DNA from 4 places in the Allobosea sp. TAF32 genome. Region 4 is predicted to be linked to each of the others. Evidence: predicted binding sites of a transcription regulator. Region 4 holds the regulator's gene; each other region holds the start of a gene.

Region 1 (4,210 bases), on a different contig from region 4:
GCAGAGGCGCCCCCAACCCTCGCGATTGGCCGGATAGACGACGATGTCGGGCGTGCCGTCGGCGAAGACGAGGCGGGTGCCGGTCGCGAGCTTGAAGCTCTCCGCCATCGCCTTCATCTGCTCGGGGGTGAAGGGCACCTCCGCGAAGGCCGGGTTCTCAATCCAGACATACTCGCCCGGGCAACCGCCCTCGCGCACCTTTTCCGGCGCCGGCAAGCCGTCCTCACGCAGATGCTTCAGCGCGGCCCAGGCACGCACGACGCCCGCCACCGTGTTGCGATCGGCGATGCCGATACCGGCATATCCAAGCAGCAGCGCCGTCAGCACCATATTCGGCCCCGGCGAGGCGCCGCGCAGGAAAGAAAAATTCGTTGCCGCAACGGGTTCGGCGAAGGGGCTCGCAATCTGATTCATGCGAAGAGCCCGTGCAGGAACCAGCGCGGCGGCGCGCTGTCGGCTTCGTAGAAGCCGGTGCGATAAAGCCAGAACCGCCGGCCCTGCGCATCCTCGACGCGGTAATAGTCGCGCATCGGCTCGTCGCTGCCGTCGCGCCACCATTCGGGGGCGATGCGCTCGGGACCTTCGGCGCGGGCGACGTCATGGGTGAGACGCCGCCAGCGGAAGCGGATCGGGGGGCCGTCCGGCACTTCCGCGATGGCCTCGACCGGCTGTGGCGGCTCGAAGAGCTGGAGCGGGCGGGCCGGCGGCTCCGCCGGCTCGGGTTCGGGCCAGGGCGCTTGCGACAGCGGCGCGGCGGCCGAGAGCGCTTTTGCCGCACGAACGGGATGGTGCGTGTCCTGCGCCGCGAAGCGCAGCACCCGGTCACGGCCGAAGCGGGTGACGAGCCGGTCGACGAGATCAGCCACGGCCTCCTCCTCGACGGCGCGGCCATCGAGGCTGTGTTGCGGCGTGTTCAGCGGTTCGCAGACCGGCACGGCGAGCTTGATCGCATCGAAGCCGAAACCGGGATCGAGCGGATCGGCCAGCGCCTCGATACGCTCGCGATAGAGCCGGAGCAGCGCCTTGGCATCGCGCGAGGGCCGGCCGGTCTCGATGGCGAGACGGCGGACAGCGCCGTCGCTGCGGAAGAAGGCGATCTCGAAGACGCGCCCGCCTTCGCCGCGCGCCTCCAGCACCCGCGCGGCTTCCCCGATCAGGCGGGTGACCTCGGCCTCGAGGCTCGCAGTATCGGCGAAGGGCTCGGCGAAATGGCGCTCGACCACGCAATCGGGCGGCGGACGCAGCGGCACGATGCGCCTATCCTCGTGGCCGAGGATGCGCCGGAGCTTCATCGCCAACCCCTCGCCGAAGCGGGCGGAGAGGGTTTCCGAGGGGCGCTCCGCGAGATCGGCCAGCCTCTTCAAGCCGGCGCGGGAGAGCGCGATCACGGTCTCCGCTTCGGCCTCCAGCGCCGCGACCGGCAGCGGTCGCAGCGCCGCTTCATCCTGCCCCGGCGGGATAATGCCTCCCCGTGCGAAGCGGGCGCAGGCGCGGGCGGCATCGGGCGTGCCGGCGATGGCGGCTTTCAGGCTCAAGCCCATCCGGTCCATCACCCGCCGCACAAGGCCGACCATCCCCTCCTCGCCACCGAAGAGATGGGCGCAGCCGGTGATGTCGAGCATGAGACCATGCGGCTCATCGAGCGCGGCCAGGGGCGTGAAGCGGTCGCAGAAGGCAGCGAGCGCTTCTAGAAACTGGCGGTCCGCCTGCGGCTCGGCCTCCAGCGCGACGAGATCGGGGATACGGGCGCGGGCATCAGCCAGCGTCAGGCCGCGGGCCAGACCGAGATCGAGAGCACGCCGGTCACAATCGACCAGGCGCAGCGCGTTGTGCTGCGTCTCGACCAGGACATACGGCTTCTCAGCCGGCGCGCCGAAGGCCGGAATCGCGCCCGTCCGCCGCAACCTGTCCGTCGCCAGGAAGGGGAACCAGAGGGCGAGATAGCGGCGCGGCATGGTCTGTCCGGGAAGCCAGTCTGTCGGATCGGTCGAAAAGGCTGCGTTCCGCGAAAGATCGTCGATCACGGTCCCACTCCACACGCCACTCACGTTCCGCCGCGCCGCCGCGCTGGCGCAGCAATCTCAAGGCGAAGGCCGGGGCACCCGGGGCATTGGCCTCCAGCGCCCGCGAGGCGAGCGTCCGGACCTGCCAGCGCGTGCGCGCCGCGCTCGGCGCCTCGGCCGCCGCCACCCGCAGCAGCAGAACCGGGACGCCCGAGCCTTCGGCCGCCAAGACGAGGCGGCGGCTCGCCGTCAGGTCGAAGGAGCGCGGCTCCCCCCAGGGCTCGATCAGCACGGCGCCGAGCGCCGGGCAGCGCGCCGCCTCGGCACCGGCCCGCAGCACGCTTTCGCCGTCGCGCGCCCGCACCAGCAGGAGGCGCGCCGGGTCGAGGCCGAGTTCGTTGAGCCCCGGCGCGTGCAGCCGGCCCGCCTCGGCATCGACGAAATCCTGCCGTGCCCAAAGGATCGGCCGTTCAGCAGCCTTTTCCTCCGCTGCCCCCGCCCTCAAAGCGAGTCCGAGCGCGAAGCCGGTCGCGGCGGCGAGATCGGCAATCTCGGCGGCGTAGACCTCGTGCAGTGCCGCCCGCGCGAGACCGCCATTCAGGGTCTCGTCCAGCGAAGCCACGCCCAGGCCGATCCGCGCCTGCGAAGCCGGCCCGGCGCGTAGGGCCCCTTCGGCAAGGCTGCGGCGCAGATCGGCCAAGGTCAAGGTAGTGGTTACGGGCATGGCAATAAGGTAACTGTTCTCTCTTTGTTCCTTTATAAGCCTCTCCCCGGCGGAAGGCGAGTCCGGTCTCGCCGCCCTCCCTCCCATCCCTGACGCGTGATGACAGCGAATGGGGCGCACCGTCTTCCTGGCGATCGGGACGCCCCCTCCAAACCGCCGCCATGGCGAACCGGCCGCCCACGCGCTAGCTTCACGGGCATGTGGGGGATTCTCCAAGCCTATTGGCCGCATATCCTTGCCGCCATCTCCATCGTGATGGCGGCCGTCGCAGGCGCGCATGCGGTGATGACGAAGGACGAAGTGCGCGCCGCCATCGGCTGGACCGGCGTCATCATCCTTTCGCCGATCGTCGGCCCCCTTCTCTATGCGATTGCGGGCGTGAACCGGATCCGACGCGCCACGATCCTGGCGCAACGGCCCGGCCATGGTCGACCCGGAACGCACTTCCACGCCAGCGACAAGGTGGTCGGGGCGCGGTTCGGGCAGCGCTTCGCGGCGCTCAAGACTTTGGGCGACCGCGTCGCCCGCCATCCTCTGACCACCGGCAACAGCATCGAAACCCTGCGAAGCGGCGACGAAGCCTACAGCGCCATGCTTGCCGCCATCGGGGCGGCCGAGCGCAGCGTCATCCTCGAGAGCTACATCTTCGACCGCGACCCTATCGGCCTGCGCATCGCCGATGCGCTGATCGCCGCGCATCGGCGCGGGATCGCGGTGCGCGTGCTGATCGATGCGGTCGGCGCCCGCTATTCGGTGCCAAGCATCGCCGGCCATCTGCGCGAGGGCGGCGTCGCGGTCGACGTGTTCAACGGCAACATCATCATGGGCCTCAGGCTGCCCTACGCCAATCTGCGGACGCACAGGAAGATCATCGTCGTCGACGGGACCGTCGCCTTCATGGGCGGCATGAACATCCGCCAGGGCTTCACCCGCGAGTTCGCAGGAGACGCCTATGCCCATGACACGCATTTCCGCCTGACCGGGCCCATCGTCGCCGATCTCTTCATGGTCGCGGCGGAGGACTGGCGCTTCGCCTCCGGCGAGGCGCTCGAAGGCCCGGCATGGGACATCACCTTGCCTGCCGCCAGCGAACTCGCCGCGCTCGTGCGGGCCGTTCCGTCCGGCCCCGACAGCTATCTGGAGACCAATCACAAGCTCTTGATGGGCGCACTTTCGGTCGCGCGGCGCTCCGTCAGGATCATGTCGCCCTATTTCCTGCCGGATCAGGAATTGATCAGCGCGCTCGTCACGGCGGCGCGGCGCGGCGTCGATATCGACATCATCGTCCCCTCCGTCAACAATCTGGTGCTGGTCGACAGGGCGATGACTGCGCAATTCGACCAGATTCTCAAGAATTACTGCCGAATCTGGCGCTCGACCGGCCCGTTCGACCATTCCAAGCTCTTCGTCGTCGATGGTTGCTGGGCCTATGTCGGCTCCTCGAACCTCGACCCCCGTTCGCTCAGGCTGAATTTCGAGATCG
Region 2 (4,210 bases), on a different contig from region 4:
CAGCGAGCCGGGCCTCGGCAAGGCGCTCGGTCTCGACGAGCGCTGGGTCGCCCGGATGATCGCCGCCGTCGGCAACTATGGCGAGATCTTCGAGCGCAATCTCGGCAAGGGCTCGCGCATAGGCCTCGAACGCGGCCAGAACGACCTCTGGACGCGCGGCGGCCAGATCTACGCCCTGCCGCTGCGCTGAGGCAAGAATGGACCGCTTCGCCGATCGTGGCCCGGAGGCGGCTGTGCCGTCCTGGGTCACCACATCGCCATCCCTGGCCGACGCCCTGATCTCGATGTCCGATGGCGTTCGGCGCCCGCTCTATCCGCAGGTTCCTCCGTTCGTCGCTCATATCGACGAGACCGGCGCCGAGCCGTTCCATTATCCCTACGAGGTCGGCTACGCCTACGAGCGACTTGCAGGCGACCTGTTTGCGCCACGCTTCGGCAGCGGCCTCGAACGCTGGGCGCCGCTCCTGCCGCCACTCCTGCCCGGCCTGTCCTGCGGCGAGGGCGCGACGCCGCTGGTTTCTGCGCCGCGGGCGGCCGCTTGGGCCTGCCTGCCCGAGCTCTTCGTCAAGGACGAGAGCGCCAATCCGAGCTGGAGTCACAAGGACCGCCTGAGCCTTTGCACCGTCAGCGCTGCTGCCGCCGCCGGCGCCCTTGGCACGGTCATCTCTTCATCCGGCAATCATGGCGCTTCGGCCGCGGCCTACTCGGCACGCGCCGGTCTGAAATGCATCGTGCTTTGCGACGACGCGGTTTCGCCGGCCCATGCACGACAGATGCGCGCCTATGGTGCCGCCGTGATCGCGATGCCACGCACGGCGCGGTGGCCGCTCCTCGATGTCCTGTCGCGCCAGCCGGGTTGGTATCTGATTGGCAACACGGCCCCGACCCATACCGGCCATCCATTCGGCCCAGAGGGCTACAAGACCATCGCATATGAACTCTTCCTCGAACTCGGACGAGTACCTGCCGCAGTGTCCGTACCGACGAGCTACGGCGAGCTGCTGTTCGGGATCGGCAAAGGCTTTTCCGAGCTCAAGGCACTGGGCCTGGCGACGGAAGAGCCTATCTTGATCGCCGCCGAGCCCGAGGGATCGGATGCCCTTGGCCGGTTCTGCGCCAGCGGCTCGTCCAGTACCCTCGAGCCGGTCGAAACCATTGCTCACGGTATTGGCTCCGCCCGCGGCGGCTTTCGTGGAATAGCCGCACTGCATCGGTCCAGGGGGCACGCTGTTGCGGTTCACGATCGGAGTATTGCGGATGCCCAGGCTGCCTTGGCGCTCGACGGTCTATGGAGCGAGCCGGCGTCGGCCGCGGGTCTGGCAGCCTTGCGCATCGCTGCCCAAAAGGCACTCTTGCCGCCCGGCCCCGTAGTTCACATCTCCACTTCAACAGGTCTGAAGGCGCCCTATCGTGGGGCTGTGGGGATTCCGCACCTCGCTCACGCCGATTGGGACGAACTGCGCGGGGTCCTGGCTGCTAGCTACAACGTGTCTCTCGACTGACCCAACCACGGCGTGCGGGAGGGCATCGCGCCTATGTACCGCACATCAGAACGGAATATCGTCGTCGAGATGGGTCGACGAGGAACGGCCACCGCCACCGCCGCCGGGCATGGCCGGCTGGCGCGAAGCTCCGCCACCGCCCATCGCGCCGGAGCGGCCGAAGGAGCCACCGCCGCCCGAGCGATCGTCGACGTAGCCGCCGCCACCGCCGCCCTCGCTGTACTCATCCGAGCCGCCCTGGCGGCTGTCGAGGATGGTGAGTTCGCCGCGGAAGCGCTGCAGCACGATCTCCGTGGTGTATTTCTCCACGCCGGACTGGTCCTGCCATTTCCGGGTCTGGAGCTGACCCTCGATGTAAATCTTCGAGCCCTTCTTGAGGTACTGCTCGGCCACTTTCGCCAGGTTCTCGTTGAAGATCACGACCGAGTGCCACTCGGTGCGCTCCTTGCGCTCGCCGCTCTGCTTGTCGCGCCAGGTCTCGGAGGTGGCGATACGCAGATTGACGACAGGCTCGCCGCTGCCGAGGCGGCGCACTTCGGGGTCGCGCCCGAGATTGCCGACCAGAATGACCTTGTTGACGCTACCAGCCATGACAGGCTCCACTTCCTGCGCACTTCACACAAACCGGCCGCTTGACCGGAGCCGAACCCTATCGGCCGATTAAGGCATTATCAATGATGTTCTCGTTTTGTTCAAGTGGTTTTCCCCTATCGAATCGCGGCGCCCGGCGGTCGCCGCAGACGAACCGTCGGAGGGCTATGGCAGGTCGCCCTCCAGCCTGACGCCGAGCGAAACCAGCGCCCGCCAATAGCCGGGATAGGTCTTGCCGACGCAGGCGGGGTCCAGGATGGTGATGCCGTTGAGCTTGAGACCCGCCAGTGCGAAGCTCATCGCGATGCGGTGATCGGCATGGCTGTCGATCCGCGCTGGAAGGGTCTGTCCGGTGAGGGCCGGATCGGACGCGACCAGAAGATCGTCGCCCTCCTCCACGCCGAGGCCCGGCCGGATGCGCGACAACCCCTGCGCCAAGGCCGACACCCGGTCGCATTCCTTGACACGCAGATTGGCGATCCCGACGAAGCGAACCGGCCGCCGGTTGAAGGCCGCGAGCACGGCGAGCGTGGGAACCGCATCCTGCATCTGCGAGCCGTCGATGACGTCCGGAAGGTTCGGAAAGCTGGCGATGACCTTGTGCGCGGCGGCATCGGGCTGGGTGAAGGCCGAGGGGGCGACGCCGAGATCGATAGCGCCGCCGGTCAGCACCTCGGCCGCCCAGAGATAGGTGGCGGCGGAGGCATCGGGTTCGACCAGGAAGTCGGCCGCCCTGTAGCCGGTGGGCTCCACCCGCCATGTCGCCGGATCCGGCTGTGAAACCTTCGCTCCGAAGGCCTTCATCACCGCCAGCGTCAGATCGATATAGCCGCGGGCGCCGATTTCCTTGCCCGTCAAGGCGATCTCGACAGGCCCACGCCCGCAGGCCGCCGCCATCAGCAGGGCGGACACATACTGGCTGGACAAGCCGCCATCGATCTCCACGCGTCCGGCGGGGAAGCTCCCCTGCCCCTGGACCTTAACCGGGGGGCAACCGCTCGGAGCCGTCACCGCGACATCCAATGTCCGCAGCGCCTCGACCAGCGGCGCGATCGGGCGTTTGCGCATGTGCTCGTCGCCGTCGACGATCACGGTGCCGTCGACCAGCGCGGCGGCTGCGGTCAGGAAGCGTGTCGCAGTACCGGCGTTGCCGAGGAAGAGCGGCTCGGCCGGCGGCTGCAGCCGGCCGGTTCCGGCGACGACAAAGGTGGTCGCATCAGGCTCCTCGACCGCGACGCCCATCGCGCGAACCGCCTGCGCCATGTAGCGGGTGTCGTCGCTCTTCAGGGCGCCGGTCAGCCGGCTCGTGCCTCCGGCCAGCGCCGCCACGAGCAAGGCACGGTTCGTGATGGATTTCGAGCCGGGCGGCACCACCCTGCCCCGCAGCGGCGCGTCCGGCGGAACGATCGTCAGTGCGGCCGTCGCATTCATCGTCCGTAGCCTTTGCGCGTTTCAAAGCCCGCGCCGAAACGGCGCGCGCAAGCTCATAGCGTGGCCGGCTCGGCTTGTCGCGGACGAAGCGCCGAGCGTTCCTCGCCCGGCTCCCGACAATCAGCCACCCTGCCGCCGCGACACGAGGACGGCCTGCGCCATCCGGTCCAGCAGCACGGCGAGCAGGACGATGGCGAGCCCGCCGACGAAGCCGAGGCCGGGATCGGCCCGCTGCAAGCCGAGCAGGACGATCTCGCCGAGCCCCTTGGCGCCGATCATCGAGGCGACGACGACCATGGCCAGCGCCATCATGATCGCCTGGTTCAGCCCTTGCAGGATCGTGGGCTGGGCAAGCGGCAGCTCGATCAGCCAGAAGCTCTGCCGGGGTCGCAGGCCGAGCGCCCGGGCGGCCTCGATGAAACCGGGGTCGACGCCGCGCAGGCCCAGTTCCGTCAGCCGCGCGAAGGGCGGCAGCGCATAGATCAACGTCGCGACCAGCGCCGGCGCGCGCCCGAGCCCGAGCACCATCGCCACCGGGATCAGATAGACGAAGCTCGGGATGGTCTGCATGAGGTCATAGAGCGGCGCGAGCGCGCGGCCCAGTCGCGGAAGCCGCGCCGCCGCAACGCCGAGCGGCAGCCCGAGCAGCACGACGAAGAGCACGGCGACGGTGACCAGAGCGAGCG
Region 3 (4,210 bases), 500 kb from region 4:
GCTATGCCGAGGAGGCCTTCCGCAAGAACCTGCCGGAGGGCGAGGACTTCCACTTCCTGCCCAAGCCCTTCACGATGAAGCAGCTCGTCGAGACGGTGAAGGCGGCGATGGGCTGACGGGGCTTTTCGAGGGGCTCGGAGAAACCTTAAAACCTTGCGTCATTCTCGGGCGAAGCGGAGCCTCGACCCCAGAATCTCAGACCAGAGAGACGCCGGGAGCCCTTCGGCGAGAGATGCCCGGGTCAAGCCCGGGCATGACGACCAAAGCCCCTCAGCGCGCCGGAGCCGCGCTGACATCCGCGCCCTGCCGCGAAGCCAGCGCGCTCACCCCGATCAGTGCCAGGATGGTGATCACGGCCGAGAGGCTGAGATAATAGCCGACGAAGGGCAGACCCTTCTCGGTCGCGAGCCAGGTCGCGACGTAAGGAGCGAGCGAAGCGCCGACGATCCCGCCGAGATTGAAGGTGAGTGAGGCGCCGGTATAGCGCACGGATGTCGGGAACATCTCCGCCAGCGCCGTGCCCAGCGGCCCGTAGGTGAAGCCCATCAGCGACAGCCCGACGACGAAGAAGGCGAGCACGCCGAGTGTGCTGCCCGAGCCGAAGAGCGGCGCCAGCACGAAGCCGAAAACGGCAATGCCCAGCGTCGTCGCCAACAGGGTCTGGCGGCGCCCGAAGCGATCGGCCAGCACGGCCGAGACCGGGATGGTCAGGCCGAAGAACACGACCCCGATCATCTGCAGTGGCAGGAATTGATCGCGCGAGAAGCCGAGCTTCGTCGTGCCCCAGCTCAGCGAGAACACGGTCATCAGGTAGAACAGCACGAAGGTCGCGAGCGCCGCGAAAGTGCCGCAGAGCAGCGCGAGCTTGTGCTCGGCGAAGACGCTGACGAAGGGCACGCGCACCCGTTCGTGCTTCTCCATCGCCTTGCGGAAGGCAGGTGTCTCGCTGATCCGGAGGCGGACATAGAGCCCCATGAAGACGAGCAATGCGCTGGCGATGAACGGGATGCGCCAGCCGAAGCTGAAGAACTGCTCATCGGTCAGCAGCGCGTCGAGCGCGAGGAAGCTGCCGGTCGCGAGGATGAAGCCCACAGGCGCGCCGAGTTGCGGGAACATGCCGTACCAGGCCGATTTGCCGGGAGGGGCATTCTCAGTCGCGAGCAGCACCGCCCCGCCCCACTCGCCCCCGAGGCCGAGCCCCTGCCCAAGCCGGCAGAGCGCCAGCAGCAGCGGCGCGAGCACGCCGACCGCGGCATAGGTTGGCAGCAGGCCGATGGCCACGGTCGAGAGCCCCATCGTCATCAGCGCGGCGACGAGCGACGCCTTGCGGCCGATGCGATCGCCGAAATGGCCGAAGATGGCGGCGCCGATCGGCCGCGCGAAGAAGGCGATCGCGAAGGTCGCGAAGGACTGGAGCATGGCGGTGGTCGGATCGCCGCCCGGAAAGAACAGCTTCGGGAACACGATCACCGCAGCCGTCGCGTAGATGTAGAAGTCGAAGAACTCGATCGTCGTGCCGATCAGGCTCGCCAGCAGGATGCGTCGCGGCGAGTTCGGGGCCGTTTGGGCGGGGGCGGAGGACACGTTGGCAACTTTCGAAAACAAATGGAGATTCCCCGCGCAATAACAGGAAACGGCGGGCACCGAGATGGGAAACGCAGCGGCCAGCCATGCACCAATCGCATACGATGGGGATCACAAGAAATACCGCATGATAAAATAGCATAACGGGGGAGGCTCAAATTGCCCCTCCTGACACAAGCTGACATACAGAACAAAAAAAGAACTTGCTGACGGGAACAAAGAGTGATCATTCTGCTGTCAAGACTGATTGAGATGTCCCCTTGGCCCTGCCATAAGGAGCCCGAACTGTGAATCAGGCAAACCTCAGACTTGTGGAAGGCTCCTCGATGGACAAGGCCAAGGCGCTCGATGCGGCGCTCTCCCAGATCGAACGCGCCTTCGGCAAGGGTTCGATCATGCGGCTCGGCAAGAACCCGCAGGCGATCGAGATCGAGACGATCTCTACGGGCTCGCTTGGCCTCGACATCGCGCTGGGTGTCGGCGGCCTGCCCAAGGGCCGCGTCATCGAGATCTACGGGCCTGAATCCTCGGGCAAGACGACGCTGGCGCTGCACACCATCGCCGAGGCGCAGAAGAAGGGCGGCGTCTGCGCCTTTGTCGATGCCGAACATGCGCTCGATCCGGTCTATGCCCGCAAGCTCGGCGTCAATCTCGACGACCTGCTGATCTCCCAGCCCGACACCGGCGAACAGGCGCTCGAGATCACCGACACCCTCGTCCGCTCCGGGGCGATCGATGTGCTCGTGGTCGATTCCGTCGCAGCGCTCACGCCCCGCGCCGAAATCGAAGGCGAGATGGGCGATGTCCAACCTGGCCTGCAGGCCCGCCTGATGAGCCAGGCGCTGCGCAAGCTCACGGCCTCGATCTCGCGCTCGAACTGCATGGTGATCTTCATCAACCAGATCCGCATGAAGATCGGCGTGATGTACGGCTCGCCCGAGACCACCACTGGCGGCAACGCGCTCAAGTTCTACGCTTCCGTGCGCCTCGACATCCGCCGCGTCTCGACGCTGAAGGAGCGGGACGAGGCGACCGGCAACCAGGTCCGCGTCAAGGTCGTGAAGAACAAGGTCGCGCCGCCCTTCAAGCAGGTCGAGTTCGACATCATGTTCGGCGAGGGCATCTCGAAGGTCGGCGAGCTGATCGACCTCGGCGTCAAGGCAGGCATGGTCGAGAAGTCGGGCGCCTGGTTCTCCTTCGACAGCCAGCGTCTTGGCCAGGGCCGCGAGAACGCCAAGACCTTCCTCAAGAACAACCCCGATCTCGCCGCGAAGATCGAGGCCACGATCCGGCAGAACTCCGGCCTCGTCGCCGACCGCATCCTCGACCAGGCGAACCCGACCGACGACGATCTCGACGAGGGTGAGGCCTGAGCCGGACTGCTCTGGCGCGGAACGATGCAAGGGCGGCCTTCGGGCCGCCCTTTTCGTTTGAGAATAAGGCCTTGCCGGGTGTGCGCTGCGTCAAGCTTTCTGGACAGGGGCGGGCCGCCTGACTAGAACCGGACCTTCCTGCCGGACCTGCCCGGCCCCTGCCCGAGTTGAGAAGCGCAAACAGCGATGAGCGGCGTCAACGATATCCGGTCGACCTTCCTCGACTACTTCAAGTCCAACGGCCATGAAGTCGTGCCGTCGAGCCCGCTCGTACCGCGCAACGACCCGACGCTGATGTTCGCCAATTCGGGCATGGTGCAGTTCAAGAACGTCTTCACCGGGCAGGAGAAGCGTCCCTATTCGCGCGCCACAACCGCCCAGAAATGCGTGCGCGCCGGCGGCAAGCACAACGACCTCGACAATGTCGGCTACACCGCGCGCCACCACACCTTCTTCGAGATGCTGGGGAACTTCTCCTTCGGCGACTATTTCAAGGAGCAGGCGATCCATCACGCCTGGACGCTGGTCACGCGCGAATTCGGCCTGCCGAAGGACAAGCTCCTCGTTACCGTCTATTCCGAGGACGACGAGGCCCATGGCCTGTGGAAGAAGATCGCCGGCCTGACCGACGACAAGATCATCCGCATTCCGACCTCGGCGAATTTCTGGCGCATGGGCGACACCGGCCCCTGCGGCCCCTGCTCCGAGATCTTCTTCGATCACGGCGACCATATCTGGGGCGGCCCGCCGGGCTCCGCCGAGGAGGACGGCGATCGCTTCATCGAGATCTGGAACCTCGTGTTCATGCAATACGAGGAGGCTGCGGGCGGCATCCGCACCAATCTGCCGCGCCCCTCGATCGACACCGGCATGGGGCTGGAGCGCATCGCCGCCGTGCTCCAGGGCACGCATGACAACTACAATATCGATTTGTTCCGCGCCCTGATCAGCGCCATCGCCGACCTGACCTCCGTCGATGCCGATGGGCCGATGAAGGCGAGCCACCGCGTCATCGCCGACCATCTGCGCTGCTCCGCCTTCCTGATCGCCGACGGCGTGCTGCCCTCCAATGAGGGCCGCGGCTACGTCCTGCGCCGGATCATGCGCCGCGGCATGCGCCATGCGCAGCTCCTCGGCGCCAAGGAGCCGCTGCTCTACAAGCTCGTGCCCGCCCTAACTCGCGAGATGGGCCGCGCCTATCCCGAGTTGCTGCGCGCCGAGGCGCTGATCACCGAGACGCTGAAGCTCGAGGA
Region 4 (4,210 bases):
ACGCATGAGCTGATTCCGCTCTGCCACCCACTGCTGCTCAGCAAGATCGCCGTCGATCTCGAACTGGACGAGGCCTTGCCGGGCGTGCGCGTGCGCGCCGAGGTGAAGATGAAGGGCCAGACCGGCGTCGAGATGGAGGCGCTCACCGCCGTCTCCGTCGCCTGTCTCACAGTCTACGACATGGTCAAGGCGGTCGACCGGGCGATGCGGATCGAGAATATCCGGTTGCTTCACAAATCCGGCGGCCAGTCCGGCGACTACGAGGCGAAAGCCCGCTGATGGCGCTCACCCCGGTCCCCGTCGCGCGCAAGGCGCTGCTCGACAGCGTTCCGGGGCCGATCGGGGCGGAAACCCTGCCGCTCGCGCAATGCGCCTGGCGGGTGCTCGCAGCCGATCTGAAGGCGCTCAGAACTCAGCCGCCCTTCGCCAACTCCGCCATGGATGGCTATGCCGTGCGTGCCGACGACATGGCCGAAGGTGCGACGCTTGCCGTGATCGGCGAATCCGCCGCCGGCCGGGCCTATGAGGGCACGGTTGGACCGGGACAGGCCGTGCGCATCTTCACCGGCGCGCCGATGCCGGAGGGCGCCGACACGATCCTAATGCAGGAAGACGCAGACGGCGTCGGTAGCCCGGAGATCCGCGTGCGGGTGTCGCCGGCCAAGGGCAAATTCCTGCGCGCAGCGGGCCTCGATTTCCACGAAGGCGACGTCCTGCTGAAGGCCGGGCGCGTGCTCGACAGCGCAGCGCTCGGGCTAGCCGCCGCGATGGGACATCCGACGCTGCCAGTCCGGCGCAAGCCGTTGGTCGCGATTCTCGCCACCGGCGACGAACTGGTGGCGCCGGGCGATCCGGTCGGGCGCGACCAGATCGTCGCCTCGAACTCCTTCGCCCTTGCCGCGCTGGTCGAGAAGGCCGGCGGCGCAGTGCTCGATCTCGGCATCGCCCGCGACGACCATGCCGACCTCGCGGCCAAGATCGCTCAGGCGCGCGACGCCGACGCCAACGTGCTGATCACGCTCGGCGGCGCCTCGGTGGGTGCCCACGATCTCGTACAGGAAGCGCTGACGCGGGCCGGGATGTCGCTTGGCTTCTGGAAGATCGCGATGCGACCGGGCAAGCCGATGATGACCGGCCGGCTCGGCCGGATGGTCGTGGTCGGGCTTCCCGGAAACCCGGTCTCCTCGATCGTCTGCGGCCACCTCTTCGTGCTGCCGCTGATCGAAGCCCTGCTCGGCCTGGCCGATGCGGATCGCGATCGCAGCATCCCCGCCCGCCTCGGCCGCGACCTGCCGGGCAATGACGAGCGTGAGGATTATCTGCGCTCGGAGCTGGCGCTGACGCCCGATGGTTGGGTTGCAACGCCTTTCGACCGGCAGGATTCCTCCATGCTCGGCACATTGGCGCGGGCGCAGGCGCTGACGATCCGCCCGGCCCATGCTGCGCCGGCCAGGATAGGCGACCTCTGCCGTATCCTGCCGCTGCTGTAGACAGGCGCCCTCGCGCGAACGGGTTGCGGAACACAAGGCGAACAGTTATGGTGTTCGTGATTTGTTTCGAATCTACGCTTTTCCGGGGCCGGCGGGATCATGCTGACACGCAAGCAACACGAACTCCTGCGCTTCATCCAGGAACGCTTGCGTGAGAGCGGGGTGCCGCCCTCCTTCGACGAGATGAAGGACGCGCTCGATCTGCGCTCGAAATCCGGCATCCACCGGCTGATCATGGCGCTGGAGGAGCGCGGCTTCATCCGCCGCCTGCCCAACCGGGCGCGTGCGCTCGAAGTCATCAAGATGCCCGATGGACTCGGTACGCCGCAGCAGCGGCCGCGTTTCAGCCCTGCGGTCGTCCAGGGCGGGCTCGGCACGCAGCCCAATCTCGGCAAACCCCGCCCCACCGCCGATGAGGACAGCCGTTCCTCCATCGCGATCCCGGTCATGGGCCGCATCGCCGCCGGCACACCGATTTCGGCCATTCAGAACCGCAGCCACACCGTCTCGTTGCCGCCCGACATGCTCGGCTCCGGCGAGCATTACGCGCTCGAAGTGCGCGGTGACTCGATGGTCGAAGCCGGCATCCTCGACGGCGACACCGTCATCATCCGCAAGCAGGACTCGGCCAATACCGGCGATATCGTCGTGGCACTGATCGACGACGAGGAGGCGACACTCAAGCGGCTGCGCAAACGCGGCTCCTCGATCGCGCTCGAAGCCGCCAATCCCGCCTATGAGACGCGTGTGCTTGGGCCGGACCGGGTCAAGATTCAGGGCCGCCTCGTCAATCTGATGCGGCGTTACTGAAGCCGCTCGACCTCGGCTTCGCCATCGGCGGATGCTGGCGGAATGCTGATGCTCGTTGCAGCGGGCGCCGCCAGACGCGGTTCGCGTCGGCGGCTCCACGGCCGATCGGCTGCGCTGGGCTCTGAGATGCGGCTGCTCCATCCCGACGCCGTGCGGTAGAGCGAGGTCGCGCCGTCGCGTGACAGTCCCATTCGCTCGATCAGCCGCGCCTTGCAGGCGCCGCTCCAGGGAATGGCGGTGACGACGAGGTCGGCCCGCAGGCAGTCCTCGATGATCGCCAACCGGTCGCGCGTGTAGGAAACCGTGCGCTTGTCAGCCGTTTGCGCAACACAACCCAGCTGATCGCAAGCGATGCCGGCGCGCAGCGTCGGATCGTCCGGCGAGCGGCTGTCGCCATCGGCACCCAGCCATTGCTGCAGCACGAAGCGGCTGGGCTTGCCGGCGACCGCAAGGCGTCCATCGGGGGCCCGCACAGCAAGCCCCGAGCCGTCGCGTTCGATCAGGATTTCCGGCCGCTCCGGCTTTCCGGCGATGGCGACGCCGAGCACGATGGGGACCGCCGCCAGCCAGCGCCAGGCCGTGGTCCAAAGCGTCAGCCAAAGCAACGCCAGCACGAAGCAGGTCAGCACGACCGGGCTGAAGGCGGCGATCATCACGGTGGAATGGTCGATGCTTGCCACCCAGTGCGCCACCTTGAGCACGACGTCGGACGCCAGCCCCATCAGCGCCCAGGCGGGCCAGTCCAGCCCGAAGGGATAGGCCAGCACGCCGAACACCGCCGCCGGCATGACGAAGAGCGAGACGAAGGGCAGCGCCATCGCGTTGCCGAGCAGGCCGAAAGGATTGAAGGTCTGGAAGTGATAGGCCCCGAAAGGCGCTGTTGCGGCCGTCGCCAGCAAGGTGGTGACGATGATGCCGAGCGCCGCTGCCCAGACCGGCCCGAGCGGCCATGGCAGGCTCGGGGGCGGCTCCGTGCATTTTCGGCTCTCCCAGCGTTCGGCAAAGGCGATCAGGGCCGCAACCGCGCCGAATGACATCTGGAAGCTCGGTCCGAGCAGCGCCTCCGGCTCGCGCAGCAGCACGATCATGGCGGCGAGAGAGAGATTGCGCATGCTCAGTGCAGCACGATCGACGAGGATCGCGCCGAGCATCACCAGCGTCATGATCAGCGAGCGTTCGGTCGCGACGTCACTGCCTGAAAAGATGCAGTAGGCGGTCGCGCCGAGCATCGCCGCGACGGCCGCGATCTTCTTGATCGGCCAGCGCAGCGCGGCAGTCTGGGAGAGCGCCAGCAGGGCGCGCACCAGCCAGAAAATCGTCCCGGCCGCGAGAACCATGTGCAGGCCTGAGATCGAGACGATGTGGTAGATCCCGGCCGCGCGCAGGTCATTGTTCGTCGCCTCGGTGATCAGGCCGCGCTTCCCCGTGACAAGGGCTGCAGCGACCGCCCCGCCCTGCCCGCCGCCCACTTCGGCGATGCGCCGGGTCAACGCGTTGCGGGCCCGGTCGATCGTGACATCGACGGCAAGGCGCGTCGGCATTGGATGCGGCGCGGGCGCCGACGCGATCTTGCCTGCGATACTGCCGACTGCGCCGATGCCGCGGAAGAAGGCATCGCGCCCGAAATCGTAACCGCCCGCCCGAGCTGGCCCCGGTGGAGGCAGGAGCCGCGCCGTCGCCGCGATATGATCCCCCGGAGCGACCGAGCCGGCGCGGATATTGACGCGCACGCGCCTTGGACGCTCCGCGGCCGGCATTCCGGCGAATTCCGTTAACAGCAGGACAATGCGGGCGCCGTTGTCGCGTGCCTCCACGCTCTCGACGAAACCCGTCACCTTGCCGATTCGCGGCCGTTCCAGCATCGGCGCGGCGATATCGGCCGTCCGCCAGACGCCGGCGGCAAAACCCGC

Evidence for each region. The regulator LexA, encoded in region 4, represses DNA repair genes until DNA is damaged. The targets are predictions, from matches to a motif close to TGTTCNNNNTGTGTTCNG.
Region 1: AB4Z16_RS10495 (ImuA family protein) is a predicted target of LexA. The motif match lies at 2,742-2,759, and genes of this name have one in related genera.
Region 2: ssb (single-stranded DNA-binding protein) is a predicted target of LexA. The motif match lies at 2,181-2,198, and genes of this name have one in related genera.
Region 3: recA (recombinase RecA) is a predicted target of LexA. The motif match lies at 1,771-1,788, and genes of this name have one in related genera.

Annotation. Positions count from the first base shown of each region.
Region 1 is NZ_JBFRDM010000004.1:107,065-111,274, reverse strand. Features, by position in the region: gene AB4Z16_RS10505 (error-prone DNA polymerase) at 1-414, opposite strand, end outside; gene AB4Z16_RS10500 (Y-family DNA polymerase) at 411-1,955, opposite strand; gene AB4Z16_RS10495 (ImuA family protein) at 1,861-2,727, opposite strand; gene AB4Z16_RS10490 (phospholipase D-like domain-containing protein) at 2,926-4,210, shown strand, end outside.
Region 2 is NZ_JBFRDM010000004.1:347,056-351,265, reverse strand. Features, by position in the region: gene AB4Z16_RS11645 (amino acid ABC transporter substrate-binding protein) at 1-190, shown strand, start outside; gene AB4Z16_RS11640 (threonine synthase) at 198-1,502, shown strand; gene ssb (single-stranded DNA-binding protein) at 1,548-2,093, opposite strand; gene AB4Z16_RS11630 (3-phosphoshikimate 1-carboxyvinyltransferase) at 2,259-3,524, opposite strand; gene AB4Z16_RS11625 (ABC transporter permease) at 3,645-4,210, opposite strand, start outside.
Region 3 is NZ_JBFRDM010000008.1:545,076-549,285, forward strand. Features, by position in the region: gene cckA (cell cycle histidine kinase CckA) at 1-116, shown strand, start outside; gene AB4Z16_RS19835 (MFS transporter) at 271-1,584, opposite strand; gene recA (recombinase RecA) at 1,872-2,957, shown strand; gene alaS (alanine--tRNA ligase) at 3,144-4,210, shown strand, end outside.
Region 4 is NZ_JBFRDM010000008.1:46,825-51,034, forward strand. Features, by position in the region: gene moaC (cyclic pyranopterin monophosphate synthase MoaC) at 1-279, shown strand, start outside; gene AB4Z16_RS17325 (molybdopterin molybdotransferase MoeA) at 279-1,490, shown strand; gene lexA (transcriptional repressor LexA) at 1,590-2,300, shown strand; gene AB4Z16_RS17335 (ComEC/Rec2 family competence protein) at 2,294-4,210, opposite strand, start outside.